DNA from 2 places in the Cellulosilyticum sp. genome. Region 1 is predicted to be linked to the other one. Evidence: a T-box and tRNA genes for the amino acid it is inferred to sense, from the RefSeq annotation. Region 1 holds a T-box; the other holds one or more tRNA genes.

The links. A T-box is a leader RNA that pairs with one kind of tRNA and senses whether it is charged. The one in region 1 lies ahead of thrS (threonine--tRNA ligase), so its partner is inferred to be a tRNA-Thr.
Region 2: it has a tRNA-Thr gene. The T-box ahead of thrS (threonine--tRNA ligase) is inferred to sense a tRNA for this amino acid. The anticodon was not compared.

What each region holds. Positions count from the first base shown of each region.
Region 1 covers NZ_CEVXFV010000069.1:13,291-18,621, reverse strand. The annotation lists gene AC1VAQ_RS18970 (class I SAM-dependent DNA methyltransferase) at 1-735, shown strand, start outside; gene hslO (Hsp33 family molecular chaperone HslO) at 735-1,613, shown strand; gene ytxC (sporulation protein YtxC) at 1,781-2,623, shown strand; T-box leader at 2,717-3,003, shown strand; gene thrS (threonine--tRNA ligase) at 3,187-5,109, shown strand.
Region 2 covers NZ_CEVXFV010000004.1:122,309-146,556, forward strand. The annotation lists gene AC1VAQ_RS03150 (Card1-like endonuclease domain-containing protein) at 1-153, opposite strand, end outside; partial or broken gene AC1VAQ_RS03155 (methyl-accepting chemotaxis protein) at 312-434, opposite strand; gene AC1VAQ_RS03160 (DedA family protein) at 610-1,224, shown strand; gene AC1VAQ_RS03165 (patatin-like phospholipase family protein) at 1,359-2,219, shown strand; gene ybaK (Cys-tRNA(Pro) deacylase) at 2,316-2,792, opposite strand; gene AC1VAQ_RS03175 (YkgJ family cysteine cluster protein) at 2,814-3,071, opposite strand; gene yfcE (phosphodiesterase) at 3,246-3,791, shown strand; gene AC1VAQ_RS03185 (peptidylprolyl isomerase) at 3,957-4,700, shown strand; gene AC1VAQ_RS03190 (HAD family hydrolase) at 4,846-5,505, opposite strand; gene sfsA (DNA/RNA nuclease SfsA) at 5,563-6,285, opposite strand; gene hpt (hypoxanthine phosphoribosyltransferase) at 6,315-6,854, opposite strand; gene AC1VAQ_RS03205 (NAD(P)/FAD-dependent oxidoreductase) at 7,054-8,646, opposite strand; gene AC1VAQ_RS03210 (BaiN/RdsA family NAD(P)/FAD-dependent oxidoreductase) at 8,661-9,884, opposite strand; gene AC1VAQ_RS03215 (hypothetical protein) at 9,937-10,557, opposite strand; gene AC1VAQ_RS03220 (putative polysaccharide biosynthesis protein) at 10,659-12,317, opposite strand; gene AC1VAQ_RS03225 (metal-dependent transcriptional regulator) at 12,547-13,002, opposite strand; gene AC1VAQ_RS03230 (DegV family protein) at 13,158-14,039, shown strand; gene AC1VAQ_RS03235 (hypothetical protein) at 14,174-14,869, opposite strand; gene AC1VAQ_RS03240 (NAD(P)/FAD-dependent oxidoreductase) at 14,982-15,848, opposite strand; gene sdaAA (L-serine ammonia-lyase, iron-sulfur-dependent, subunit alpha) at 16,084-16,956, opposite strand; gene sdaAB (L-serine ammonia-lyase, iron-sulfur-dependent subunit beta) at 16,971-17,639, opposite strand; gene AC1VAQ_RS03255 (LytTR family DNA-binding domain-containing protein) at 17,734-18,090, opposite strand; gene AC1VAQ_RS03260 (lactate utilization protein) at 18,317-18,952, shown strand; tRNA gene AC1VAQ_RS03265 (tRNA-Thr) at 19,059-19,131, shown strand; gene AC1VAQ_RS03270 (GNAT family N-acetyltransferase) at 19,538-20,401, opposite strand; gene AC1VAQ_RS03275 (DUF2238 domain-containing protein) at 20,583-21,290, opposite strand; gene AC1VAQ_RS03280 (NAD-dependent protein deacylase) at 21,466-22,203, opposite strand; gene AC1VAQ_RS03285 (DUF6179 domain-containing protein) at 22,294-23,670, opposite strand; gene AC1VAQ_RS03290 (DUF6323 family protein) at 23,660-24,148, opposite strand.

The sequences.
Region 1 (5,331 bases):
ACATTCATGGAAGATACACCTTATGATAAATGGGTGAATTTCATTGATGAATGTATGAAGAAATATAATGTCACACCTAATATTGTATGTGATTTAGGTTGTGGTACTGGGAAAATGACAAGCATCTTTGCACGTCGTGGCATTGAGATGATTGGAATTGATAACTCAGAAGAAATGCTAATGGTAGCAAGAGAAAATGCTTATGAGGATGAATTAAATATTCTTTATCTCATGCAAGATATGTCTCAGTTTGAACTTTATGGGACAGTAGACCTTATTTATAGTGCCTGTGATTGCATGAATTATCTTGTAGAAGAAAAAGACGTACTTAGTACTTTAAAATGGGTAAACAATTATTTAGAGCCAGAAGGACTTTTTATTTTTGATATTAATACACCTTATAAATATAAAGAAGTACTTGGAAATCGTGTGTTCGCTCAGCAAGAAGCATCATCAGCCTATATTTGGGAAAATTACTATGATGAAGAAGAAGGCATCAATGAATATGAGGTAAGCTTCTTTATTCAAGATGAAGAAGATGGTAGATATGACCGTGCCGTAGAAAATCATTATCAAAGAGCTTATAGCATAGAACGTATGAAAGAGCTTATTAGTGAAGCAGGACTCGAGCTTATTGGTGTATATGATGAATATAGCTTTGAACCAGTAAGAGAAGACAGTCAAAGAGCAACCTTTGTTGCGAGAGAAAAAGGTAAGAGAAAGGAAATAAAATAATGACACAAAATAAAGATTATATGATTAGAGGTATTGATAAGGCTGGGAATTTTAGATTCTTCGGTGCCAATACAAAAACACTTGTCGATACAGCTTGTGAAAAACACCAAACATCGCCAGTTGTATCAGCAGCTCTTGGTAGAACCTTAACAGGTGCAGCTATGATGGGACATATGTTAAAAAATGACCGTGATAGAGTTTGCATTATTATTAAAGGGGATGGACCTATTGGTGGAATCGTTGTAGAAGCTAACGGAGCTGGAGAAGTAAAAGGTTATGCTTATAATCCACATGTAGACCTTCCACTTAACGAATTTGGTAAACTTGATGTAGCAAAAGCTGTTGGTAATGCAGGTATGACAGTTATTAAGGATCTTGGACTTAAAGAACCATATTCAGGACAAGTGCCAATGCTTTCAGGTGAAATTGCAGAAGACCTTAGTTTCTACTTTGCAGTATCTGAGCAAACAAATTCAGTTGTTATGCTTGGTGTACTTGTAGATAAAGATTACAGTATCAAACAAGCTGGAGGTCTTATGATTCAAGTACTTCCTAATGCAAAAGATGAAGCTATTACAGCCCTTGAAAATAAAATTAAGGATTTCAAATCATTAACAGAGCGCCTTGAAAAAGGTCAATCTATTGAGTATGTATTAGAACAACTTCTTGGTGAGATTGAAATCATGGATCGTACATCTGTTACATTCAAATGTGACTGTTCAAAAGAGCGTATGGAACGTGCCCTTATTACAGTAGGTAAAAAAGACCTTAAAGAAATGGCAGAAGAAGATGGTCAAGCTGAAATTGAATGTCCATTCTGCAGCAGCAAATATTTATTTACAAAAGACGAGCTTGAAGGGCTTATTGAAAGAATTTAATCTTTTGCTTTTGTTAAATGTAATGTATTAACTTTTTTGGGAAGTCTTCAAAATTCAGTTAGACAACCTTTTTTGTTTAAAAACGTATGAAAAGTTGCTAGTATGATGCAAGGTGGCAAGCTAAGTGTTATATACTAATAGTAGAGAACTACAATTGAGGTAACAACATGTGCCGTTATATTCTCTACACCACGCGTTATAAGGATGAAATACTGGCTAAGATTAAAGAAACTGAGCTCCAGGAAGAATTAGAAGGTAGGCTTGAGGTGAAGCGGATTGGAGCAATATGGGAAATTTATTATGAGATAGAGGAGAGCAAGGAATATTGCGATGAAGTTGTGGCACATGTTATAAGTGATGTAACTCAAAAGCAGGCGATTTATAAAGTGTGCCACAAAGCCCTTAAGAAAAGAGAAGACTTGGAGCCTATAGATAAGGAAGAAATTACAGAAGCATTTGTAACAGAAAATTACTTGTCTAGGCAAGAGGGCTTTTCCTCTATTACCTATTATCTCATATATGTGCCAATACTTGTAGAAGTTAGGAAAGAAGCCTCTTTTAATGTAGATGGCTGGTTACAGTTTCGAATTCAAAAGTACAAGGTTCTCTTAAATGATTTATTAGAGCAGTTTATAGCAGACTTTGAAATGAAAAAGGATGTGGTAAACTTTATTAGATTGATGCGAGATGTGAGCATGTTAAGTGTGCCGTTAGAAGAAATACTTCATCTAGTGTATAACAATGAAGGAAGTCCCCAATTATATAATAAAGATATGAAAAATGTAACAGGTTATTATATTAAAAAGTATTGTAAAGACCTTATATTAGATAGTACATTACATGAAGAGGACTGGATGCTCCATATCCTCATTACTGTTGTCCCAAAAAAAATAGTTGTGCATCATAAGGAGCGGGCGAAGCAAAAAAAATTCTTAAAGACTTTAGAAATTATTTTTGATGAAAGCATAGAATATTGCAAAGGCTGCAAGTATTGTAGATGTGAAGAATGAAGTAAGAAAAATGAGTAATTAAAGAATTAAGAGCCTGGAGACGTTGACAGGAAATGAGGAGAGTTATATAATAACAATAAATTCTATATTTTTTAGAAAACAATGATGAGGACAGTAGTTTGTAAAAGTTTTTTCAGAGAGAAGATGCATTGGTGGGAGCATTTTTAAAGCTTTATAAATGAAAACCACCTCGGAGTGATTGCAAACCAATCCGGTATTAGACCGTTATCATAATTAATAAGTGGCAGGAAATTAAGAATAGCTAATTTCTTTACAAAGAATGAAATATGGTTTTATATTTCATTGTTCCAAGAGAAATTGATGCTAATCAATTTCTTTGCAACAAGGGTGGAACCGCGGGTATAGCTCCCGTCCCTTTTAAATAAGTGATTATTTAGAGGGATGGGAGCTTTTTATATGCGTTTATATAAAAACAACTTTCTTTCAAATAATCAGCAGGATTATTTTATAATCAGCAGGATTATTTTATAATCAGCAGGATTATTTTATAATCATAGAATTGTTCTAAGTAAATTAAGTATTTGAAGGGAGTAGGAATAATGATTAAGGTAAGTTTAAAAGATGGTAGCGTCTTAGAATGTGAAGCAGGTAGTAGTATATTAGAAGTGGCAGAAAAAATTAGTAGCGGTCTTGCAAGAAATGCTTGCGCAGGACTTGTAGATGGTGAAATGATGGACCTTCGCCATGAGCTAGATAAGGACTGTCACTTAGAAATTTTAACTTTTGCAGATAAAGATGGTAGATGGGCATTTAGACATACTGCTTCTCATATTCTAGCACAAGCTGTTAAGAGACTTTATCCTAGCGTGAAGCTTGCTATAGGACCAGCTATTGATGATGGGTTTTATTATGACTTTGATTTTGAACGTTCTTTTACAGAAGCAGATTTTGAAAAAATTGAAGCTGAGATGAAAAAAATCGTTAAAGAAAAGTTACCTATTGAACGTTTTGAATTACCAAGGGAAGAAGCTATTGCTAAGATGAAGGCTGCTGGGGAACCTTATAAGGTAGAACTTATTGAGGATTTACCAGAGGGAGAAACAATTTCTTTCTATAAACAAGGAGAATTTGTGGATCTTTGTGCAGGTCCACACCTTATGACTACTAAACCGGTTGAAGCCTTTAAGATTATGTCTGTAGCAGGTGCTTACTGGCGTGGCAGTGAAAAAAATAAGATGTTACAACGTTTATATGCTACAGCATTTCCCAAAAAAGCTGAGCTTCAAGAACATCTTGATAAAATAGAAGAAGCTAAGAAAAGAGACCACCGTAAACTTGGTAAGGAATTAGAACTTTTTGCCTTACTTGATGAGGGGCCAGGATTCCCATTTTTCTTGCCAAAGGGTATGATTCTTAAAAATACACTCATTGATTACTGGAGAGAAATTCATAAAAAGGCTGGTTATCAGGAAATTTCTACTCCTATTATTTTAAATAAAGAGTTATGGTTAAGAAGTGGTCACTGGGATCATTACCGTGAAAATATGTATACTACAGTTATTGATGATGAAGATTATGCCATCAAACCAATGAACTGTCCAGGAGGTATGCTTGTTTATAAGACTAAGATGCGTTCTTATAAGGATTTACCTCTTAGAATGGGAGAATTAGGACTTGTTCATCGTCATGAACTTTCAGGTGCGCTCCATGGATTAATGCGTGTGCGTAACTTCACACAAGATGATGCCCATATCTTTATGCTCCCTGAACAAATTAAAGATGAAATTAAAGGTGTCGTAAGACTTATTGATGAAGTTTATAAAACATTTGGTTTTAAATATAGTATTGAGCTTTCTACAATGCCAGAAGATCATGTAGGTAAAATTGAAGATTGGGAAATAGCTACAAATGGTCTCCGTGAAGCTATTGAAGAAATGGGTTATGATTACGAAGTCAATGTAGGGGATGGTGCTTTTTATGGTCCTAAATTAGACTTTAAACTAGAAGATAGTTTAGGCAGAACATGGCAATGTGGGACAATTCAACTTGACTTCCAGCTTCCAGAGCGCTTTGAATTAGAATACATTGGTGCAGATGGTGAAAAACATCGCCCAGTTATGATTCACCGTGTAGTCTTTGGCAGCATTGAACGTTTCATTGGTGTCATCACAGAACACTTTGCAGGAGCTTTCCCAACATGGCTTGCACCAGTTCAAGTAAAAGTATTACCAATCTCAGACAAACATGGCGACTATGCTAAAAAGGTGGCAGAGACTTTAGATGAAGCTGGTATTCGAGTGGAAACTGATGAACGTAGTGAAAAGATTGGTTACAAAATCAGAGAAGCAAGAAATATGCGTGTGCCATTCATCTTAGTAGTAGGTGCCAATGAAGAAGCTAATGGTACTGTAAGTGTACGTAGCCGCAGAGGCGAAGAGGGCGCAATGAAATTAGAAGACCTTGTAAGTCGTGTGAAAGACGAGATTACAACAAGATATAATTATCTATTAGATGAAAATAAATAGTCATCTATGAGATATAAGAAGAGCTACTAAGGATTTCTCGATAGAAATCCTTAGTAGCTCTTTTAAAAGTGAGTTAAATATATTTCTAACAGCGAAAGTAGATAAAGAAGTTTAATCGAGTAAAATAGAACGCTATAAGATTAAACAGAGAGAAGATACGGGGCATTATGGCGTTTCTAATATAGACGATGGCGTGAGTTTTTGGTTTGAAATAAAATAAAG
Region 2 (24,248 bases), on a different contig from region 1:
CATATAATTCAAGACTTGTTGCAACTTACTTTGAGGCGTTAGCTTTTCACTTGATACTAGAACAACCTGTTTTGGAGCTAAAATCTTCGTTAGCAGTGCCATTTCGTCATTAAAATTCTCAATAAAATGAATGAGTATGTGCCATTTCGTCATGATGCCATCTTCTCTCCTAATAATTACGACTACTTATGTCCTTATTCTATATAAAAAAGTAGCTAAATATACCTTTTGGTCTTTAGCTATTTAAAACTTGTCTTATAGTTGATATTCCTCTAATGCATCTTTTAAATGGTTTGTCACCTGTGTTAAGTTTTTCCGGCTTCTCCTACTCTAGCAGCTTCAATTGAGGCATTAAGTGCTAAAAGATTTGTTTGTCTTGTAATGCCAGTAATCATTGTAATAATAGACTGAATTCCTTCTGACTGCCTATTCAAAAGACTTTTTACATTTTTTCCCATGATTCGTGTAATAATTATTTACAATTTTTTGGTATGTTTTAAGTTTGTCCTCATAAAATATATTATAAAATTATTTACATTCTTTTCTTTTTAGTTTCATAGTGATAAAATATATCAAAAAATCAATTTGTATTTTTTAAGGAGGTTTATTGTGTCTATACTTACTTCTTTCGTTAACTATATGATTTATCTTATTGAGAAACTAGGTTACATAGGTATTTTCCTTGTTATAGGACTTGAATATGCTTGCTTTCCTATTCCCAGTGAAGTTGTACTTCCCTTTGTAGGAATGAGTATTCCTCAAACTTCACTTTCTTTTTTACCTAGTTTTTTAGTAAGTATTCTAGCTGGTCTGTCTGGTTCTCTTATTTGCTATGCTATTGGCTTTTATGGTGGCGAACCGCTACTAGCACGTCTTTCTAAACGTTCTACTGGTCTACAAACTGCTTTGGATAAATTTAATACTTGGTTTGCTTCCTATGGGCGTTGGGCCGTATTATTTACCCGCGTTGTTCCTCTTACACGTACTTACATTTCGCTTTTTGCTGGTGTTAGCCGTATGTCTATTGTTGAATTTCTGCTTTACTCTGCGACAGGTATTGCCCTCTGGAATCTTGTGCTTATGTCACTGGGATTTTATGTTGGTAATAATTGGACACTTATTGAAAGTCTTTTAAATACTTACAGTAATATTGTGCTCACCCTCGTTGCTATTGTTCTCATTGGCTTTATTTTATTAAAGCTTCAAAAGAAACAAGCTAAGTAAATCCTCTCCTTGTACTTTATTTTTTTGAATACTATAATAAAATTAAGTGTATAATTTAAAATACTCAGCTTACATCTCAAAATACATTAGATTGTAAATAGTGTATTTCATATACACAAGAGGAGGATTATAAAATGGAAAAAAAATTAGCACTGCTTGTAGAAGGTGGCGGTATGCGTAGTGCCTTCACTGCAGGTGTTTTTAAAGCATTTAATGAGCACCAGCTAAAATTCCCTTATATTATTGGTGTATCTGCAGGTGCTAACCTTACCAGTGACTATCTCTCAAATCAGTGCGATCGCAATGAACGACTTTATACAAAGTGGGTTACAGACAAACACTTTATCCACTTTACTAACTTACTAAAAGAAGGGGCTTACTTTGCTATGGATTTTCTTTTTCATGACTTACCCTATGAACTTGACCCCTTTGATTTTGATACTTTTTATGCCTCTGATACTTGTTTTAAAGCAGGTGTAACACATTGTCGTACAGGTAAAACATTTTATATGCATCCAAAAGATGCACGTACCAAAGATGAAACGCTGCTCATGCTTCGTGCCTCAAGCAGTATTCCCTGTTTATCAAGACCTGTTTTAATTCGTGGTCAGTATTATTTAGATGGTGCCTCTGTTAATGGTATTCCTATTGACAAATCCATAGAAGATGGCAATACACATCACATTTTTATTTCTACACGTAATCGTGGCTATCGTAAAGCTTACTCTAAAAGTATGCATCTATTAGCACAGCGTACACTCAGCAGCTACCCTGAACTGGTCCATCAAATGGCACATCGACATATTCATTATAATGCTTCTTTAGAACAACTCGAAACATTAGAAAAAGAGGGGCATGCCTTTATTATCAGCCCTCCTAATCCACTTCAGCTTGATCGTTTTGAAAAAAATGCTGATAAGCTCAAATTGCTTTTTGACGATGGTTATGAAGAAGGTTTATCTCGCATGCCTGATTTACTTGATTTCATGCGCTAATTACTTATCAAGCTATAAAAGGGTGTATATAAAATATCAGCGTTTAAGATAATAAGCTGATATTTTATATACACCCTTTTACTTTTAAAACATAAACTATTTAATTAAATCGGCAAACTCTGCATTTACTAATTTTTCTAGTGCACAAGGTGCCATTGTTACTTGGAATCCTACTTTACCCGCACTAAACGTCATTTTCTCTAATGCCTTGGCACTTACATGAATTGTTGTTTTAAAAAGCTTTTTCATACCGATGGGACTACATCCACCATGAATATATCCTGTGGTCTTTAAAAGATCCTTCTGATGTAGCATCTCTATACTTTTTTCACCCACAACTTTACTTGCCTTTTTTAAATCTAGTTCTTCATCTACCGGAATTACAAATACATAATTTGTCTTGCTATGTCCGACGGCTACAAGCGTTTTAAAAACCTGCTCCTTAGATTTACCAATCTTCTTAGCAACTGAATTACCATCTATCTTTCCATCCATCACTTCATATGAAGTTACCTCATAAGGCACCTTTGCTTTATCTAATAAACGCATGACATTTGTTTTAACATTTGCCATCAAAAAACCTCCCTTAAAGGCCTAAGAAGGACTGGTTAAACGTTCTAACTCTTCAAGATACGCAAGAGCTTCTCCTTTTGTATTTCCACACATTTGAGGCTCTGGCATTAAATCTCCACACACTTTAGGTCTTCTTGGATCTAAGAAAATCTTACAGCGATTATTTTCATCTAATTGAACACAGCGCTCCCCTGCTTTTTTCCCATTTGGCATACCTGGTATTGGAGAGCTAATAGATGGTGCAATACAACAAGCTCCACAAAAATCACGACATTCCATATTACTAGTCTCCTTTACTTTAACTCTTTTTCTTCTTAAGCATTTTATCCATTTATTTGCATACCCTAAATCTGAGTTCTTGGGTAATATTTATATTGTTTATTGTAGCATATTGCATCTCTAAATTAAATAGTAATATAATGAGAATAAATTTGATATTAAAGGAGTTTTTTTATGCGTTATATGATTATCTCTGACATTCATGGTTCTACACTTTTCTTAGAAAAAGTACTCAAAAAATTTCACGAGGAATCTTACGATTACCTTATTATCTTAGGTGATATCCTTTATCATGGTCCTCGTAATCCAATTCCTGAAGGCCACAATCCAAAAGGCGTTGTGGAGCTTCTCAATCCATTAGCCGATAAAATTATTGCCTGTCGTGGTAACTGTGAGGCTGAAGTCGACCAAATGCTTCTAGAATTCCCTTGTCTTAGCGATTATAGCTTAGCTTTTGATGAAGGCGTACGTCTCTTTGCTACACATGGTCACTTATATACAGCAAGTAACTTCCCTAAATCAGGAGGTAAAGAAATTTTCTTATACGGTCATACACACCTTTGGGAACTAAAAAAAGAAGACAATATCCTAGTGTGTAATCCAGGTTCTATTACACTTCCAAAAGAAAGTCGTCCACACACTTATGCAACTTTTGAAAATGGTGAAATGGCGATCTTTACAATTGAAGGTGACAAATTAGCCAGCTTATCTATTAACTAGTGAAATAAGCTCTTAATTATTAGTCAAAAAATTATATATTTTTCATCCTTTTTATGGTATTATAATGGTATAAACACTTTAGATTGTTTTAGTTATTTTACATTTTCTACAAATCATGATAGTATCATATGCATAACAATTTTTATTTAAAGGAGCTTACTTAAAATGGATAAAGGTAAAGTATTAGCCATCGTAGATGGTAGAGAAATTACAGAAGCAGATTTCATGGAACTCGTACAAAGCATTGGTCAAAATGCTATGCAATTCCAATCTCCACAAGGGCAAAAACAACTTGTTGATGAACTTGTAACACAAGAGTTACTTTACTCTGAAGCAAAAGAACTTAAACTTGATGAAGAAGAAGAGTTTGTACAAGCTTTAGAACATATGAAATCTACATTACTTAAACAATACGCTATGCGTAACCTTTTAAACAATGTCACTGTAACACCAGAAGAAGTTAAAACTTACTTCATGGCACACAGAGATGCTTTCAAAAAACCTGAATCAGCTAAAGCTAGCCATATCTTAGTTGACTCAGAAGAAAAAGCTAATGAAGTGCTTGCAGAAATCAAAGGTGGTCTTGACTTCGCTGAAGCAGCTAAAAAATACTCTAGTTGTCCATCTTCTTCACAAGGCGGAAACCTTGGTGAATTCACTAGAGGCCGTATGGTACCAGAATTCGAAACAGCTACATTTGCAATGCACGTTGGTGAAATCTCTGAACCAGTTAAAACACAATTTGGTTACCACATCATCAAATTAGATGATCTTACTCCAGAAGAGCCATCTAAACTTGAAGATATTGAAAACCAAGTAACAGACCAATGCCTCAATGCAAAACGTCAAGAAATCTACCTTGCAAAAAGAGAAGAACTTTCTAAAAAATATACAATCGAAATGAAATAAAAATGAGGTGGTAGCATAAAAGTGCTACCGCCTTTTTTAAGTTTATGGTAAGGCGGTAGCACTTTCATTCAATTTTAGAAGTTCCTTTGGCTGAAGTACAGCTTAATTGCTTATTTCACGTACTAGTAAGCTACATATTCTTCACTTATTTTGGGTTGTCCAATATAAGCTTAACAAGCTCTTCTGGCTTTTCTGCAAGGTGATGTGCACCGGCATTTAGAAGTTCTTCTTTTGTTCTAAATCCCCAGAGGACACCTATTGAAGTAACACCTGCATTTTTTGCTGTCAGCATATCAATATCTGAGTCTCCCATATAAATACAGGCTTCCTTTTGCACATCAAATTTCTTAATCAAGTCATAAATGCCTATTGGATTAGGTTTAGTAGGTACACCCTCTCTTTGTCCCATTACAAATGCTATTTGATCTTTAAATTGGCGTTTTATAAGCTCTGTAGCATAAACTTGTGCTTTATTTGTAAGTACTGCACATTGAATGCCCTTTGCATTTAATATAGTAAGCGCTTCTTGAATGCCTTCATAAGGCTTTGTATAGTCTTCACTATGTGCACCGTAATATTCATCAAAAACAGCTTTTACCTTTAAAACAGTCGCTTCATCTTTAGCCCCTTCTGGAAGTGCACGCTCTACCAACTTATAAATCCCACTTCCTACAAAATACTTGTATGCTGCCACATCATGTGTTTCATACCCAAAACTTTTTAAAGCATAGTTACAGGCATTGCTTAAATCTTCTATTGTGTCTAACAAAGTGCCATCTAAATCAAATATCGCTAATTGATACATAAATCCCCCTCCTTACAACCTTTTATCTTTAACTTATCGCTATACGCTTGTACCCTTTTATACACCTCTACCTAATTCAGGATTGGGTATATATACAGGTACTTCTTTTGTAATGTGTAATGTATTTTCTGTAACCTTGCATTCATATGCTAATATTGTAACACCTTTTTGACTTGCTTCATATAGCACCTTTGCAAACTTAGGGTCACGTGCTACATGAGGCGTAAAATAACGAATATTTTCCATTTGAATCACGAACAGTATATAGGCTTTATAACCTTCTTCTACAGCCTTAATTAACTCTTCTACATGCTTAGTACCTCGTTCCGTCTTGGCATCAGGGAATTTTACATAATCTTCCTCTTCTAGTGTTGCCCCCTTAATCTCCATATAGGCCTCTTCATTTTGGGACTGCATATAAAAATCAAAGCGTGAGTTCCCATAGGTCTTCTCACGCTTAATATTGATAAGTGGCATCTCCATATTAGGTAACTTTATGCTACCTGCTTTAAGTGCTTCTTCTACCACTGTATTCGGTGCTTGAGAGTCAATATTTACAAGTCTATCACCCTTTTGTACTGTAATTAATGAGTACTTTGTCTTACGTTTTGGATTATCATGGACTTGTAAATAAACCTTAACACCTGGTACTAATAACTCCTTGCAGCGCCCTGTATTCTTCACATGAACTTTTTCAAGAGACCCCTCTACCTCACAATAGGCAATAAAACGATTAGGTCTTTCTTTAAAAATTGCTTCTTTTACTTCTCCATAATACATGGCATTTCTTCTTTCTTTACGGATTTCTTCTATTTTTCATAAACTGAGCGATCAAGTACACCAATGTATGGTAAATTTCTATAACGTTCTGCATAATCGATTCCATAGCCTACAATAAATTCATCTGGTACTTCAAATCCCACATAGTCTACATCTACATGCTCCTTGCGTCTTGATGGTTTATCTAGAAGTGTACAAATTTTAACACTTTCAGGATTTCTTGAAAGTAAGTTTTCTTTTAAATAATGAAGTGTTAAACCACTATCTATGATATCTTCTATAATAAGTAAATGTGTATCCTCCACACTTGTATCTAAATCTTTAATAATACGTACAACCCCTGAAGATTCTGTAGCACTACCATAACTTGAAACAACCATAAAATCCATTTGTAATGGTAAGTCAATATGTCTTACTAAGTCACTTGTAAAAATATTAGAACCTTTTAAGATTCCAATTACCATAAGCTTTTTACCTGCATAATCTTTTGTAATCTGTGCACCAAGTTCCGCTACACGTTTTTCTAATGCTTCTTGTGAATATAAAACTTTTGCAATGTCTTGTCTCATGTTAATCTCCTCGCTTCATACTTCGAACTTTTTCTACATTATACCACAAAATGTTCGACATGCAAACATCATCGCTTCTAGTTTTATACTTTATACTATAATTTATGAAAAATAAGATTGCTTTCTATAAATATTGTACTAAATAATCGTACTGTTATTCATAATGGCACGATTATTTAGTACTTAGTTATATCAAATGCTATTTACCTTCTACACCACTATAGTTTTGAATAATAGCCTCTGCCACTTCAATACCATCTACTGCGGCCGATGTAATTCCACCTGCATAGCCCGCGCCTTCACCTGCTGGATAAAGTCCTTCAATATTACTCATATAAGCCGCATTACGTGGCATACGTACTGGTGATGAACTTCGTGTTTCAAAGCCCGTAAATACAGCTTCTGGATGAGCAAAAGCCTTCATTTTTTTACCAAAAGCTTCCATCCCTTCACAAATCGCTTCTGCTATAAAATCAGGAAGTGCTTCTCGCATATTCACAAATTTCACACCTGGCTTATAGCTTGGTTTTACAACACCAAGTTTTGTTGTTGGCACATTATTTAAGAAATCACCCACTAACTGCACTGGGGCTTTATAATCCGAACCACCAAGTTCAAAAGCCAGCTTCTCAAGCTTTCTTTGAATAATTACGCCTGCAAGTGGATGCTCACTTGGATAATCCTTTGGTCCTACGTTTACTAAAATAGCGCTATTGGCATTTGCTGCATCACGTGCATGTTCACTCATCCCATTTGTTACAAGCATGCCTTCTTCAGAAGCTGAAGCAATTACATAGCCTCCAGGGCACATACAGAAACTATAAACTGTACGTCCATTCTCACAGTGGTGTACTAATTTATATTCTGCTGCACCTAATTTTTCATGATCTTTAAATTGACCATACTGTGCTTCATTTACCCAATCTTGTAAATGTTCCACGCGCATCCCCATAGAAAATGGCTTTTGCTCCATATGCACGTTGGCATTATAAAGCATCTCAAATGTATCACGTGCACTATGACCAATGGCTACAATACAGTTTTCTGTATCAATACGCTCATTACCATTGACTTCTACGCCACACACCTTACCATCTTCAATAAAGATATTGGTAACTTGACTATTGAAGCGATAAGTCCCACCAAGTTCAATAATAGTTTTACGAATGTTTTTGACAACATCTCTTAAAATATCTGTCCCTACATGTGGTTTATTTTTATATAAAATATTCTCTGGCGCACCTGCAATTACAAATTCTTCTAATACCTTATGACAACGTTTGTTTTTAATTTGCGTTGTCAGCTTCCCATCTGAGAAAGTGCCTGCTCCCCCTTCACCAAATTGAACATTTGATTTAGGATCAAGTACGCCTTCTTTCCAAAAACGCTCAATATCTTTAACTCGCTCATCAACACTACTTCCACGTTCTAATAAAATTGGGCAAAATCCTTGTTGTGCTAGCATTAAAGCAGCAAATAAACCGCTGGGTCCACTGCCTACTACAACAGGTGGATTTTTCATTATTTTATCCCCTTTAGGTGGACATACATATTTATTGCTTGCATGTTTTAAATTTGGAAACTTCGCTAAAAGCTTCTCATCTTTAGTTGTTTCTACATCTACTGTATATACTAATTTAATATCATCTTTTTTTCTTGCGTCCACAGCTTCTTTAAAAATCATATAACTTAAAATATCGGCTGTTTTTATTTTTAACTTCTTAGCAATTTTCACTGGAAGTACTGTAATGTCTTCATTTAAATCTAGTTTAATATCTTGTACTCTGATCATAATTTTTCCTCTCTTTATTTGCTACTACTAAGTCCTGCTAAATATCCAGTTGCCCATGCCCATTGCAAATTATAACCACCGCAATCTCCATCTACATCAAGCACTTCGCCAGTAATGTAGAGGTTAGGTGCTTTAAGAGATGCCATCGTGCTAAGGTCAACCTCATCTATATTAATGCCGCCTGCTGTCACCTGAGCATATTTGTAACCTCTTGTCCCTTCTGTTTCAAATGGAAAACCTTTTAAAACTTTTGCTAAGCGTTCTACTTCTTCAAATTCTAAGGTGTCACATGTTCTATGAATACCGCTTATTTCAGCACACTTTAAAACAGGTACAATGACGCGTTTGTGTAAAAAGCCCATAAGCAATAATTCGATTGTGCGATTTGGTTTTGCCCCAATACGCTCATAAATCATCGCTACTACTTCATCATAACTTTGTTCTGGCACTAAGTCTAGTGTTACCATAGCTTTTTTCTTTTCTAAATGTGCTCTTGAAATATTACGACTAATTTGGAAAATAGCTGGTCCTGATAGCCCATCTTCTGTAAATAAGACTTCACCATATTCCTGACGTTCACATTTTCCCGCTACATAAGCACTTGCAATAGCCTTTACTTTCGTTCCCTTCATCATCTTACAATAAGGTGATGACGATAGCGCATGTACTAAAATCGGGTAGGTTGGTGTCATAGTATGTCCTAACTTCTTTAGTAACTCATAACCTAACCCATCACATCCAAGGGCTGTATTTGCAAGTCCACCTGTAGCTACTATTATATTCTCCGCTTCATAGCATCCACCATCTTCTGCAAGAACTTGCCATATTCCCTTCTTATGTTTAAGACTAACTACCTTGACTTCTGTTAAAATATCTACAGCTAACTCCTCAAGTTCCATACGAAGTACATCTAAGATACTATTGGCCTGTTCAGAACGTGGATATACCTTTGTCCCCTCAACCAGCGGTTCGATCCCTAATTCTTTAAAAAACACCTCTGTCTTTTCATAATCAAACTGTGCAATTGGCCCAAATATTTCTTTTTGGCTTCTACTATAATAGTTTGCTGGTTTTAAGTTTGTATTACTCACATTACATCGTCCATTGCCTGTGACTAATATTTTCTTGCCTATACGATTTAATCTTTCTAGTATGCACACACTTTTTCCTGCTCTTGCTGCTGTAATAGCTGCCATCATCCCTGAAGCGCCACCACCTATAATAATAATCTCTTTCATTGTTCATCCTTTCCTAAACAGACAATAAGGCCACCTATTGGTAGCCCTAGTCTTATTTATTTGCTTCTACATATGCTTCTAATATTTTATCTAATTCATTAGGATTTCGAAGTAGTGCTTCTCGCTTATCTTCTGGAACCTTAATTTTACCTTGTACCAACATACTATACGTTTCTGCTGAGCATCTATCTGCAGCTGAAATACCTAAATCAACAAAACTTTCTGTATTACCACCTTCTATAATACATATAGAGCCTTCACTATTGATTCCTAAGGTATACGTTGCCCCATCATTACCTTCAAAGCTCTTAACCTCTTTTTGTAATGTTACTTCTTTTTCATTAAACTTAAGTACCTCATAGCCTCCGAAGCGTTTTCTAATATTTTGTTCATCCATGCCTAAAAGTGTAGTTGCTGGAATAATCACCTTCTCTACTACCTTGTGACTTTCATCTACAGTCTGTACTGTAATCTTTGTATAAATCTCGATGCGAGGCACCTCTTCTTTTACTTCCACTAAAGTATTAGTACTTTGTTCATTCTTTGTTACTGCTGTACCTGCCTCGGGTTTTGGCATTTGTAAACTAATAATCAAGTACGCTCCTATGAAAAAAAGAAGAAATGCAACGACACCAATTAGTAAACTTAAGTAATATTGTTTTCTCTTTAACATTGCATTCCACATCCTTTGTATAATTTAAACTTATTGAGATTATGTGTAAAATCTCAATTTTTATACACTGAATGTGAAATTTTTTAGAATTTTTTATAAATTTATTTTTTATCTAGTAAACGAATAATTTTACTTCCCCCTGGAAGCATCATTAAATCTGACTTTGTAATTGTTTTCGTTACAATACCAACTAGGAAATAAATAATAGCAGCTACCGGCATGATAATAATAATTGCCAGTTTATCACTTAAACCTATCATTGTAATTCCTATATATATCGGATATGAAATAGCTCCCATAAGTGCTGCACTAATTGCAGGTCTTACAATGAGCTTATTCCAGTTAAGCTTCATTTTTAATGCCTTACATAAATATACAATATTTAAGACTGCATAAATGAGGTAACAGATTGTTGTGCTATGAATAAAACCAAAAATATTTAATGCTGGTATCTGTAAGAAGATTATGTTAATAATCACCTTAATACCACAAGCGATAATTGCATTAATTGTAGGAATACGTTGCATTGTCATCCCTTGTAGTATACCTGCACTAAGCTGAGCAAGTGCAATCACTAAAATCCCAATTGCACCTTGCATTAAAACTTCCGAACCTGCTGTATCACCATGCAGTAATAAGAAAATTGGTTTGGCATATAAGATAAAACCAACTGCACAAGGCGTTGCTAAAAGCATTCCAACTTTTAAAATAAGCTTTGTCTTTTTGCGAATTTCCTTAAAATCACCTACAGAAGATGCTGCGGCAATAGCTGGCACCGCCGCAAGTCCAAGCTGCATAACAAGGCTAGCTGGAATATTCATAAAGGTACCATATTGATAACTCATTTGGCCACTTAGCTCACTAACAACTTGCTGTGTTTCCATCATCGCAGCCCCGGCAACAGGTACAAGTGACAATGCATTTTGACTTCGAAGTATATCTACTGCTTTGGGTAAGTATTTAGAAATCATTGATTGATCAATAAAAGTCATAATTGAAAAAATAGATGTACTAATAATAACAGGAATCATCATTCCTAAAATTTGCTTTAAGATTATTCCTGTTGATTCATAAGTATACTCTACACTTTGTGCAATATCTTTCTTAATGCTTGGACGTTTTTTCTTATACATAAGCATGAGCACGATAAAACCTGCAATTGCTCCTGCTCCTGTTCCAAGTGCACTACCTGTTGCACCATATACTAATGAAGTTTTAACCAGTATAGATGCTAATAGTACGCTAAAAATAACATTAACAATTTGTTCGATAACTTGTGAAATAGCCGTTGGTGCCATCTCTTCATTACCTTGAAAATATCCTCTCATAACAGCTAAAGTAGTCGCAATCATAACCGTTGGTGCCAGTGCACGAATCGGTAAGACTACACCTGGTTGTGATGGGAAGAAGTTTGTTTGAATCCACTCTGCTCCAAACCACATCCCCAGTGCTAAAATAAATGCACCAGCTAAACAGTATATCAATGCGATGTGAAAAACACGCTGTGCTTCCCGGTGCGCTCCTGCAGCCTTACGCTCAGCAATGAGCTTTGATAAAGCTCCTGGAATAGCGATTGCCGTTAGTGTTAAAATCATGGCATACACAGTATACGCAACACCATAAAGAGAGTTACCATCATCTCCTAAAATGTTACGAATCGGAATACGATAAAGCATCCCAATAATACGACTTACAAGTACACCAATACTTAAAATCATTGCGCCTTTCATAAGACCCTGTTTGTTATTTGTACTTTCCATATCATTCCTCTATTTTTCTATCATATTATATTTACACTAAAAGATATTTTATCATATTTTCCTAGCTAGTACACCCTTTTTACCAACTTATTTTCACATTCTACCTTGCCTCACCTCTCTCTATTGTACACAAAAATATAGGCGTAGTTCTCACATACCTATCCGCCCTACGCCCGTTTTTCTCTTCCCCTTCTTCACTTTCACACTTTGCACTTCACCCTTTACGTGCCTAACGTTTCTCTCCTTTTGGAAATTCTGGTAGCAAGTATGCAATTGGCTCTCTCTTTAAAATCATCTCATAACGTGTGCCAATTTCCGGATACTGCTTATTGAATATTACAAACTTTTCAATGGTTTTAAGACTCTCATAAGATAAGTACTGCTGCATGGCTTCTTTTTCAGTTTCTTTATTTTGCTCAATATGCAAGATATCTAAAAATTCATCGATAAGCTTATTTCTAGCAATCAAATATTCTGCAACCTGCTTACCTTGTTCTGTGAGACGAAGGGGCTGATAAGCAGAGTAGGTAATATATTTCTGATAATGGAGACGCTGCAACGCTTGCACAGCTTTTTGCAATGATTGATTCATTTCCCTTGCAATCTCAGTACTCTTTAATTCTTTATCTACTTGCACCTTTTCATAAATGCACAGTAAATACTTTTCTAGACTGGCGGACAACATGCGCATTTCCCCTTTTAAAATGGTTATAATAAATATATGCCAGTTTTACCCAATCCATGAGTATAATTTACATTTTCATCATTTATCAATTGACACACCTCGCGTTGCATATTAAAATTGTGAAGAGGTTATCTTAACATAAAGGAGGTGAAATAATGTCCAACATCGTACTTATTAGTGACAGCGCTTGTGATTTACCAGAAGCTCTTGTTTCTCAATATAACGTGGAGATTATTCCCTATTACGTTTCTTTTGATCAAGAAACATATTATCGTGAAATTACAGAGTTGCCACTCGCAGACTTTTATAAAAGGCTAAGATCAGAAAAGATTTTCCCTAAAACATCACTGCCTTCAATCAATGATTATATGGAACGTTTTACACCACACGTAGAAGCTGGAAAAAGCATCATTTGCGTTTGCTTATCTAGCCACTTTAGCGGTTCTTATAATGCCGCTGTTAACGCACGCGAACTTATTTTAGAAAATTATCCTAATGCAAAAATCGAAATTATAAATTCTTTAAATGCTACTGCTGGTGAAGGTTCACTCGTTCTAGAAATTGCTCGTATGATTGAAGCAGGTCTTGACTTTGATAAAATTTTAGAAGTATCCTATAAACTTCGCGAGCATGCACGAATCTTCTTCTTCGTAGAAACACTTGAATATTTAGAGCATGGTGGTCGTATTGGTAAAGCTTCTGCCCTTCTTGGTACAATGCTTAATGTCAAACCAATTATCTATCTTCAAGATGGCTTACTTTTCCCAGGTGGTAAAGTACGTGGTACAAAAAAGGCTTTTGCTAAAGTTGTAGAACTTACTAAAGAATACGTTGGTTCAAATCCTCAGGATTATAACTATATGATTGCTCAAGCTGACAATATAGAGTATGCTAAAGTAATGCATGATCTTGCAGAATCTGAACTTGGTATTACAATTCAAGCAGACTACAGCTTCATTGGTACAACAATTGGTGTAAATACAGGACCAGACGTTGTAGGAATCTGTGTTATTCCAAAATATGAAACTTATATTTAAAAAGAACTACTTATTGTTGTTTTTAGATTTATAGGATTATTCATTACGTATTTTATATAGATTAAAGAGGTGATCATCATTTATGACCACCTCTTTTATTTTATCTTATTGCTATACTATGTACCTTTCTCGTTTTAATCATTTTTAATTCCCTTAATTTCAATATTAGGTATTTTGAAACCATAATAAACTGCTAAAAACCCTAATATTTCTGTAGCAGTAAACGGTGGAAACAACTTCACACCTGTATGATTAAAAGTTATGCCATCTAAGGCAAGTGCCACTTGTGCAAGAATCAGTACAATATACTGAACACGAAGCTGTACATTCTTATAGCGCACAAACCCGATGATACATAATATAATTATGATTGTAACAAAACTTCCTTGTACAATGCTTAAATATAGCGGAAATGGTTTTATAAGTTCTAGCTGATAGCCATAACTGCTACCTTGTACAATCTGTGTTGGCTGTCTTACAATTAAATAAATATAAAACAAAATCCAAGGTAAAAAACATAGTACATAATAAGGATATTTTATCTTCTGTCTATACATTGGTGTAATATACCATACTACAGAAGCTGTAGGTATTGTAAGTCCTATACTTGTAGCGAAATAAAAATACCTTAATTTCATCAAGGCTTCTAGTTCCAAATGGTCACCATAGGCTATAAGGGTACCATATCTCAAAATAGAAAATAAAAACAAAATCGTACATATCTTTTTTAAGATAGGGTATCTATTATTGGATATAGCACTTACATTTAAAAACAGTACATAAATAGCTAAAAGACAAAGTGAGATTAACAAAAAATAGCCAGCTCCCATATGCTTCCCTCCATAAAAATAGTCTTATTTTATTTTATGGATAAGCTCTATCTTTTAGAACAAATTATAAAAACAGGTGCTAGAAATCAGCTTCTAACACCTGTTTTTATATCTACTCTACACGTTTTTTATTTAATTCATTGAGGTAACTTACTGCTTGAAGAACAGCCACATTACCTTCTCCTACAGCCTTTGCCACTTGATATGGTTTACCTGTGCAATCTCCTGCTGCAAATACACCTGGGAGATTCGTCTCCATGAAACGATTCACCTTAACAGCCTTTCCATCTAATTCAAGACTTTGTAAAAGCTTAGTCGTAGGAATACTTTCTTTAATAATAAATACCCCACTTACATCATGGCTACTTTCTTCAAGTTCAATACCACCTACAATTTGCTCGCCATAAATACGTTTTGGTTTGCTACGCACAACCTCAATCTTTTCATGAAGATGTTCTATTTCTTTATAAAGTGGCACATAATATACCTTGTCACAGATTTCTGCTAAATAGTTAGCATCTTCTTCTGCATGGGCAGAATCACCTATCACAAGTACTTCTTTTTCACGGTAAAGAGGCCCATCACATGTTGCACAATAACTTACCCCTTTTCCTAGAAATTCATTTTCTCCTTCAAGCACATTACTTTTTGAAAGCCCATTTGCTAAAATAACTGTACGTGCCTCAATAAATTCATTTTCTACATTAAGCATATAATACTCTCCCATTGGGAAAATCTCTATAACTTTTGATTCCTGAATTTCTACCCCCAATTCTTTTGCATGATTTGTAAATTGTTCCATCATTTCATGACCATTTACACCTAACATACCAATATAATTATCAATACGTTCTGCTTTATAAATAAAACTTGTAGAAGGTGGATTTCCAAAAACCTTTACCTTCTTATTACGAATAACGCCTGAAATTGCTGCTGAAAGGCCTGCTGGTCCTGCACCAATAATAGCTATATCTAACATATTAAACCTCCTAGTACTTACTTCGTTGTCTTTTGCTCTTAATAACCATTTGTATCATAATAGAATATTTTTCCTAGTATATTATATTACATTTTACAACTAAAGTGTAAAAAAAGTAATTCTACACCTTTTTTACACTTTAGTTGCAAAGTATTTGACCACTAACAAATTAAAAGGAGATATTACGAAAACTACTTCGTAACATCTCCTCTATACTCTAATCGTCTAAGGCTTATTAAGATAATATTCCCTTACATAACTCACACGCTGTCTTTGTAGCTGCTACACCACCCATCGCTGTTTCTCTAAGCTCCATTGGCATGCTACATCCTACCTTATACATAGCCTCTACCGTTTCATCAAAAGGAATAATATGTGCAAGACCACTTAATGCCATTTCCGCACTAACAAGTGCATTAGAAACACCCATCGCATTTCGTTTTTGACAAGGTGCTTCTACAAGCCCTGCAATAGGATCGCAAACTAAGCCTAATATATTACTCAGCGCCGTTGCGGCTGCATCTAATGAAGCTCTTGGACTTCCTCCCATAAGCTCACATGCCGCTGATGCTGCCATAGCAGATGCCGAACCTATTTCAGCCTGACAACCGCCTTCTGCACCTGATACTGTTGCATTTCGTGTAATGACATAGCCTACTGCACCTGCATTAAATAATGCCATGAGCATTTCCTCTTCACTATAATTAAACTCTTCTTGAAGGGCAATGAGTACACCTGGAATAACTCCTGAAGAACCTGCTGTCGGCGCTGCTACAATAAGTCCCATGGAACTATTTACTTCTAGTGTCCCTACAGCATAACTAATCGCCTTAGTCATCATGTGGCCGCAAGCTGTTTTGCCCGTACCGCTACGTGCATAAATTCGCTTACTTTCTCCACCCAAAAGTCCTCCCATTGATTTAAGGTCTTCTGTAAGTGCACGTTTTACTGCATGCTTCATAATTTCATAAGAATGTCGCATCTTTGCAAGTGCTTCTTCTTTAGTAGTCTTAAAAAGCTGAACTTCTCTCTCTAACATAATCTCAGAAATTTTTTTATTTTCTTTTTCGCATAATGTAAGCAGTTCATCACCATCTATAAAATTCATCATGTCTATTACTCCTATAAGCTAATCATCTTTGCATATTTTATGGCTGTATTTTCTTCAATGCGCTTTAGCACATCTTCACAAATCATCTCATCTGCCTCAATAATGGTAGAGGCTAGTTTCCCTTTATCTTCACGATAAGCACGAAGATAAGCAATATTGATATTATATTCACTCAGACATTTTGTAATATAGGCCATAACACCTGGCATATCTTCATGTACAATGAATAAGGTATAATACTCTCCCGAAAAGAAGACTTCCATACCATTTACTTTATCAATACTAATACTGCCACCGCCTATAGATGAACCCATAATACTCAGACGATTGCCCTTTTTATCCTCCATGATGATTTCCACCGTATTAGGGTGCTTATAATGATGATCCTCCGTTATAATAAACTCATAATTAAGCCCAGTCTCCTTAGCAATCTGAAAAGCTTCTTTAATGCGTTCATCTTCTTGGTCCATGCCCAATATACCGGCAAGTAGCGCCCTATCAGTACCATGTCCTCGATAAGTTTTTGCAAAAGAACCAAAAAGTACAAAGGTTACTTTACAAATTTCACTAGGCCCTAGCTTCTTAGCAACTCTAGCAATTTTTAATGCACCTGCCGTATGTGAGCTAGAAGGCCCTATCATATTGGGTCCTATAATTTCAAATACACTTAATTCTTTCATATTCTGTTAACCTCTTGCTGTCTAATGATTTCTTAAGTGATATTATGCCCATTATGTATCAACTCAACACATCCTTTTATCTTTTTATCATTTCTCAATAAGCACCAACTATATCTAATGCTTTTATTTTTTCTTTCATCTCTAACATTTTATAACGACTAATAGAGAGCTTCTCTCCATTTTCCATTATAAGTGTAATACCACCTATACTCTTGATATAACAAATATTTACTATACATGCTCGATGGATGCTTACAAATTCAGGCTCCTTTAAAATATCCTCTAAATCTTTAAAACGTACAATCTTTGTTTTAAAAACACCATTAATCGTGTGTAAATAAACATGTCTGTCACTATAAGAAAAATACATAATTTCTTTTGCACTGACACTTACACGTCCTACTGTTGTACGAAAACTATAAGTACTATTTTCATCGCTAAAATTTAACATTTCCATCACCCCAATAATATTTTATAAAGCTTTAAAATGAATTACAATATGCGATTATGCGCTTATTTTTTACTTACCCTCTTAAAAGATAAAAAAAAAATGATTTCGTGTAATATTTTGACTCAATCCATGAAATTCTTGCTATTTTATCCTATTTCTCTTCTTAAATATGCTACAATGTTAAGGATACTATTTTAACTTTTTTCACTTAAAAGGAGGTTTTCATATGGAAAATCAAAAACATTTTTACATGAAGCTTGCTGAAAATGTTATTGCCCAAATGGCTAAACGTAATATTGAAGGCTATTATGTGAATACAAAAGAAGAAGCAACAATGAAGGCTCTCTCCTTCCTTAAAGAAGGTATGACAATTACTTGGGGTGGTTCAATGACCCTTAGCCAAATTGGTTTACTAGATGCTCTTGAAAAAAAAGGCTGTTACAATTTATTAGACCGTAGTAAAGTTTCATCAAATGAAATACCTGAAATATACCGCCAAGCTTTTTCGGCTGATACATATCTTATGAGTAGCAATGCCATTACACATTCAGGTGAATTAGTGAATATTGATGGTACAGGTAATCGCGTTGCCGCACTTATTTATGGCCCTAAACAAGTTATTATTATTGCAGGTATGAATAAAATAGTAACAGATGAAGCTGCTGCTCTTGATCGCATTCATAATGTTACTGCACCAATTAATGCCATTAGACTTAATAAAAAGACCCCTTGTGCACTAACTGGTAAATGTCATAATTGCCTTTCTCCTGATTGTATCTGTATGCAAACAGTTGTCACAAGAAATAGCCGTGACAAAGGCCGCATAAAAGTTATCTTAGTTGGAGAATCTTTAGGCTATTAATAATCTGACTATTTTTTTATTTTAAAAATAGGTAGGTAAATGTTGACAAAATATACGGCACATGATATCCTATAAAAGCGTTCAATAGTAATAAACAGAACGCTTTGCTCTCGTGGCTCAGTAGGTAGAGCGTCGCCTTGGTAAGGCGGAGGTCGGCGGTTCAAGTCCGCTCGGGAGCTTACAAAAGACTTACGCTTAGCATAAGTCTTTTTTTGTTTATAAGTAATTGTGAATTTCTCTCCATTTTACGGACTGTACTTTATACATAATCATTATTCTTCTCTCCTTTTTTCTTAGTTCAATTTAAGTTGCCCTGACATCTGTTTTTTCTCTGTTTCTACTAGAGCTACATACTTCTTCAAAGTGTTTCTACTTATGTTATGCTTCTGCATTAAATCAACTTATTTGATACTTCTATTACTTAAATACTTTTCAATGTCAGCTTTTAATTCATCATTCATTTTATCTAATTGACCAGGCTTTCTACTACTCTATATATCAATATATTTTAACGAATATTTAGCTTTATTGATTTCAAAATAAAAAAGGTATTATAGCAGTTCCCCTGTACAATACCTCTTATCCTTATGCTTCTATTATAATTGGAAATAAGTTTTCTTCTTCAATGTTAGTTTCTTTAACAAAGAGTAGGTTATCCCCTATCTCTTCTACAATTTTGCCAATGCCTTTATACTCTATTTTATTATTTAATTTCACCTTATTAAATTTATAAAGTGCTTTAAATCCTGCAACGATTTCATCTAAAGCAACATCTTGTTCCTTTATAATATCTATCATTTCTAACTCATCTTCGTTCAAGCGTGCAATAATATATGTATCATTTTGTTCAAAGTAATATAAATTACCTTCTTCCTTTGTCATATAATCAAAGCATCTTCTTGCAAAATCATTCTTACTTTGTATTTCATCGCCAAGGATCCTATAACTAGTCATGCAACCCATTATTGTTGCAGCTATTTCATCCTTTGAAATGATCTCAGGTGCTATCCCTTCTTGAATACCTTCCGTTTGAATATAATGTTTAACTTCCTCAATATGCTTAAAGCCAAATCTAGGATAAAAAGGTATCACTGCTTCATCTGCACTTAAGTAAATAAGATCTACCTTATCTTTATACTCTTCACTAATCTGATAAATGAGCCTTTCAATTAAATGTTTGTAATGGTACTGAGGGTGTAATATTATATGTTCTAGCCTAATTGCAGACTTTAACTGCCCTTTATATAAAACATCTTGTTTATAAACTGATACATTTGCTATAATCTGTGTACCATCTGTAAAAGAATACGGAATATACTGTTCTTGCCAATATCCCTGTGCATACCATGTCTCTAATGAAACACCTCGGTTTAATTGCAATAAGGAATTTAAACTACTACGATTTTTCTCATCATCTTTGTAATTCTTAAGAAAGGTAACACGCTCCATATCTTTCCCTCCATTTATTTGTTTACTTTTTATATATTATACAATAAAATTATTTGCAATACTCTATTTTTAATAATATTGTTATTTTAAATATATTTAAACAATTTTAAAATTGTGAACAATTAACATAAAGAAAGGTCTATAAAAAACATTTTTGTGTGTTTTTTATAGACCTTTTTCTCTAGTTGCGTATCGCCACTAAAAGTTTTTCAATCCAACCCTTTTTATATTTTAATGAAATATAACCAATACAGCTCATCGCAAGCGCACCTACAATATCTACAATTAAATCCTTCATTGTATCGACTAGTGCTGCTCTTCCTACTAAGTCAGCACCACCTTCTAAAGCAAACTTCTGCATATTAAGACCTAGTAAGCCATCAAATGTAAATTCATAAATTTCCCACAGCACACCCATCGTTGTTGCAAAACAAAAGGCACAAAGTGCTACAAACATTGGACTTAACTGAACAGGTATTTTCTCTTCATTATTTAATAGACTTACAAAAGAAAACCCTAATGCCCCTAGCATTGCACCGCTAAAGGTATGTAATATTGTATCCCAATGTGGTACAACATAATAAAAGCTTTTTACCTCACCTAAATATATCGCACCATATAAAAACAGTGTATATAAAAGTAACATATTCGTTGGAATTTGTAATTTAAATTTCTTTGTTAATACCCCTGGCATAATCATAGCAATGACACCTAATATACATTGTACAAGCATAAGAACATATTCACTTTTAGGACGACCAAATACCCCTTCTGTTGCATCTCCTAATACTGGTGCTAATACAATCCCTATAATTAAAAAGATTGCTGAACCTACTAACGATATCATTACAAATAAACTAATCCACTTTTGCCAATTTATTTTCCTCATGCACTACTCCTTCATCACTTATTAAATTCTGTTAAGACCTGTCCTTATACTTTATCATCTTTCTTATTTATCCTTCAAGTTATTTTTTAATTTATGTAATGCCATAATTTAACAGGTCTAAAAAACATAAAACTATGCAAACGTCTTGAAACCTTGCATAGTTTTGTGTAATCTTCTAGATTAAACTTACCGCTTTATCTAATACTTTAGCAATATCATCATTAATAACAAGGTCTGCCTTGGCATCTGCTGAAGTTTCACTTTTATTAATAAGCACTAGATTTTTACCCGTAAAGTACTGAATCAGCCCTGCCGCCGGATAGACAACTAAAGAGGTTCCGCCTATGATAAGGGTATCAGCTTGACGAATGGCATGTATCGCTCCTGAAATCACTTCATCATCTAAGCCTTCCTCATAAAGTACCACATCAGGTTTTATAACACCGCCGCACTTTTCACATTTTGGCACACCATCAGCTGCTAATATATACTGTGCATCATAAAAAGCATTACAATCCATGCAGTAATTTCTAAGTACCGAGCCATGCAATTCATAAACCACCTTTGAACCAGCTGCTTGATGTAAACCATCAATATTTTGTGTCACAACAGCTTTAAGTTTCCCCATCTCTTCTAATCTTGCAAGTGCTTTATGACAAGCATTAGGCTTTGCATCTGGGTAAACAAGGTGTTTCTTATAGAAATCAAAAAATTCTTCTTTGTAACGTACAAAAAATGTATGAGAAACAGCTTGCTCTGGTGTAAAATTACGATTAAGTTTTTGGCTATATAAACCATTTGAACTTCTAAAGTCAGGAATATTGGAAGCTGTACTTACACCAGCTCCACCAAAGAATACAATATTTTTGCTATCGCTTAAGATTTTTGCAAGCTGTTCTATCTTTTCATTCATAAAATCATCTCCACATGTTTTTTTATATTATAGCACATTTTATCTTAAATCATTACACTTCCCTTTAACCGCATAGCCCTAGTCTTTTCATTATTTTTGTATTTTAATATTTTGTATAACAGGCCATAATCTGCATCTGAATTCTTCTTCCTTGTCCCCTAAAAAGCAGATCAATTCACTTTCCCAAATATGCATTAATACCTCCTTTTGTTTAATTTCCTGCAAGCATACTTTGAAATGCATCTCATCCTCTACAGTTAGTATCTTTAAGAGCAAAGCTAATTCTAATTCAGATAAACTTCTATATAAAGCCTGGTATTCTCGCCCATATAAACATTCTGATTCTAAGAAATCCACCATATCCTTTAAACTATGAATATGTGTCTTAAAAATCTCCAGCTTATCTGTCACACCTCCTGCACTGCATACGGCTTCGATTACTTCTTTAAAAACATCATCCGCTAGACTTTCTCCATCCTTAAAGTCAATAGTTGCTATATCACGCGCTCTTTTAAATGGCACAAAAATCTTATCCAATGTCTGGTTTACTACTGCTACTTCTATTCTTTTTCCTACAGGTATACAAGCGCATAAAATATACTGCTTTAAAAAGCCATTTATCTTAAAAGTATTAATAATTTCCATTGCCGCACTCTGCAATAAGTTTAAAGGGAATTTTTCATTTTCAAACTGACTTTGAAGAATGCTAATATCCGCCTTACTTAAGCCTAATCCTGTTAAATCTTTGTGTATCAATACCCTTCCTATAGCGTTCACTAAAACCATTTCAAATATATTAATAAGTAATTCTTTCTCATTAGGATCACTGCTTTCTAATAAGTTATTAATATCCTCTATTTTAAAATAGCTACAAAATGCATTCTCATAATAAAGTTTTTTAAGATAGCTATAGACATACGTTATGCCTTCTTCTTTCATCTCATCCATACATAAGGGATAATCAATATCCGCTGCACTCATATGCCCACTAAACTCCGGGTCATAATATGGGTAAAAATCTGTAAAACCCTTGTCAATTGTATCATTATATGCAAAGTTATCTACCTTCAAACGATTTGCTTTGAGTCTTTCAAAATAAACTTTACTTTTCTCTACTTGCCCTTTTATTAGTTCTACCCCTTCTCTAAAAAGTGTTTCTAAAGATTGCTGTTTCAATAAACGAATACCCTCTTCATCTTTTAGGCTTTTGAATTTAAAATCCAAGCCATAAAGTATGGCACGCATAAGTCCTTCTGCCGTTTCTACCTTTACCGAACTACTTTCAAACCTCGTATAACGCTGAATTTGAACTTCCAAAAGTTTCACTAACATAACCTTGATATTTGCAACTTCTGCCATTGAAATAAGCCCCACTCTCAGTGCCTCTTCTATATAAGTTTGAAAATAATTGTTAAATGCTAGTTTGCTACAATCTATCTTGGAAGTTTTGCTTAGACTAGTATTCATTTAAATCATCTCCTAAATAAAGTTTGTCTCTCTCATCAAGCTGCGTATAGTCTTCATGACCATAACGAATATTCCTTGTAAGCTGTTCAAGTGCACTCTGCTGCAGGAGCTCTATATCTCCACCGCAATATTCATCAAAATACTGCCTCATCAATTTTAGTAGTTCTTCATCACTTAAAGTATCTAATGCCTCATTCTTAAAGTAATAAAAAGTCTCTACTAGCTCCTCAATCGTACTTTCATAATTTTGTGCCTCTAAATAAGGGCTATCACAAAATATTTCAATAAGTTTTGGAATAATCCCCCCACCAATTTCTATACGGCCATAACTTAGAAGCGCTTCTTTACGTCTTTCTAAAATTTGTCCTACATCTTCTTGGGTTAGGATTAAACCATACTTTTTAGTTTCTTTATTACATGCCATAATTTCAGAACTTGCTATTTGTGAAATAAGTGCCTGTGGTAAAAAATCTTTCATTGAAAGGCCTCCTTAAATTATACCTTGACAAATCATTATTTTTGTGTTATAATAATATTATATAGGTATTTTTAATATGGTTTTTATAAAACATTATAGC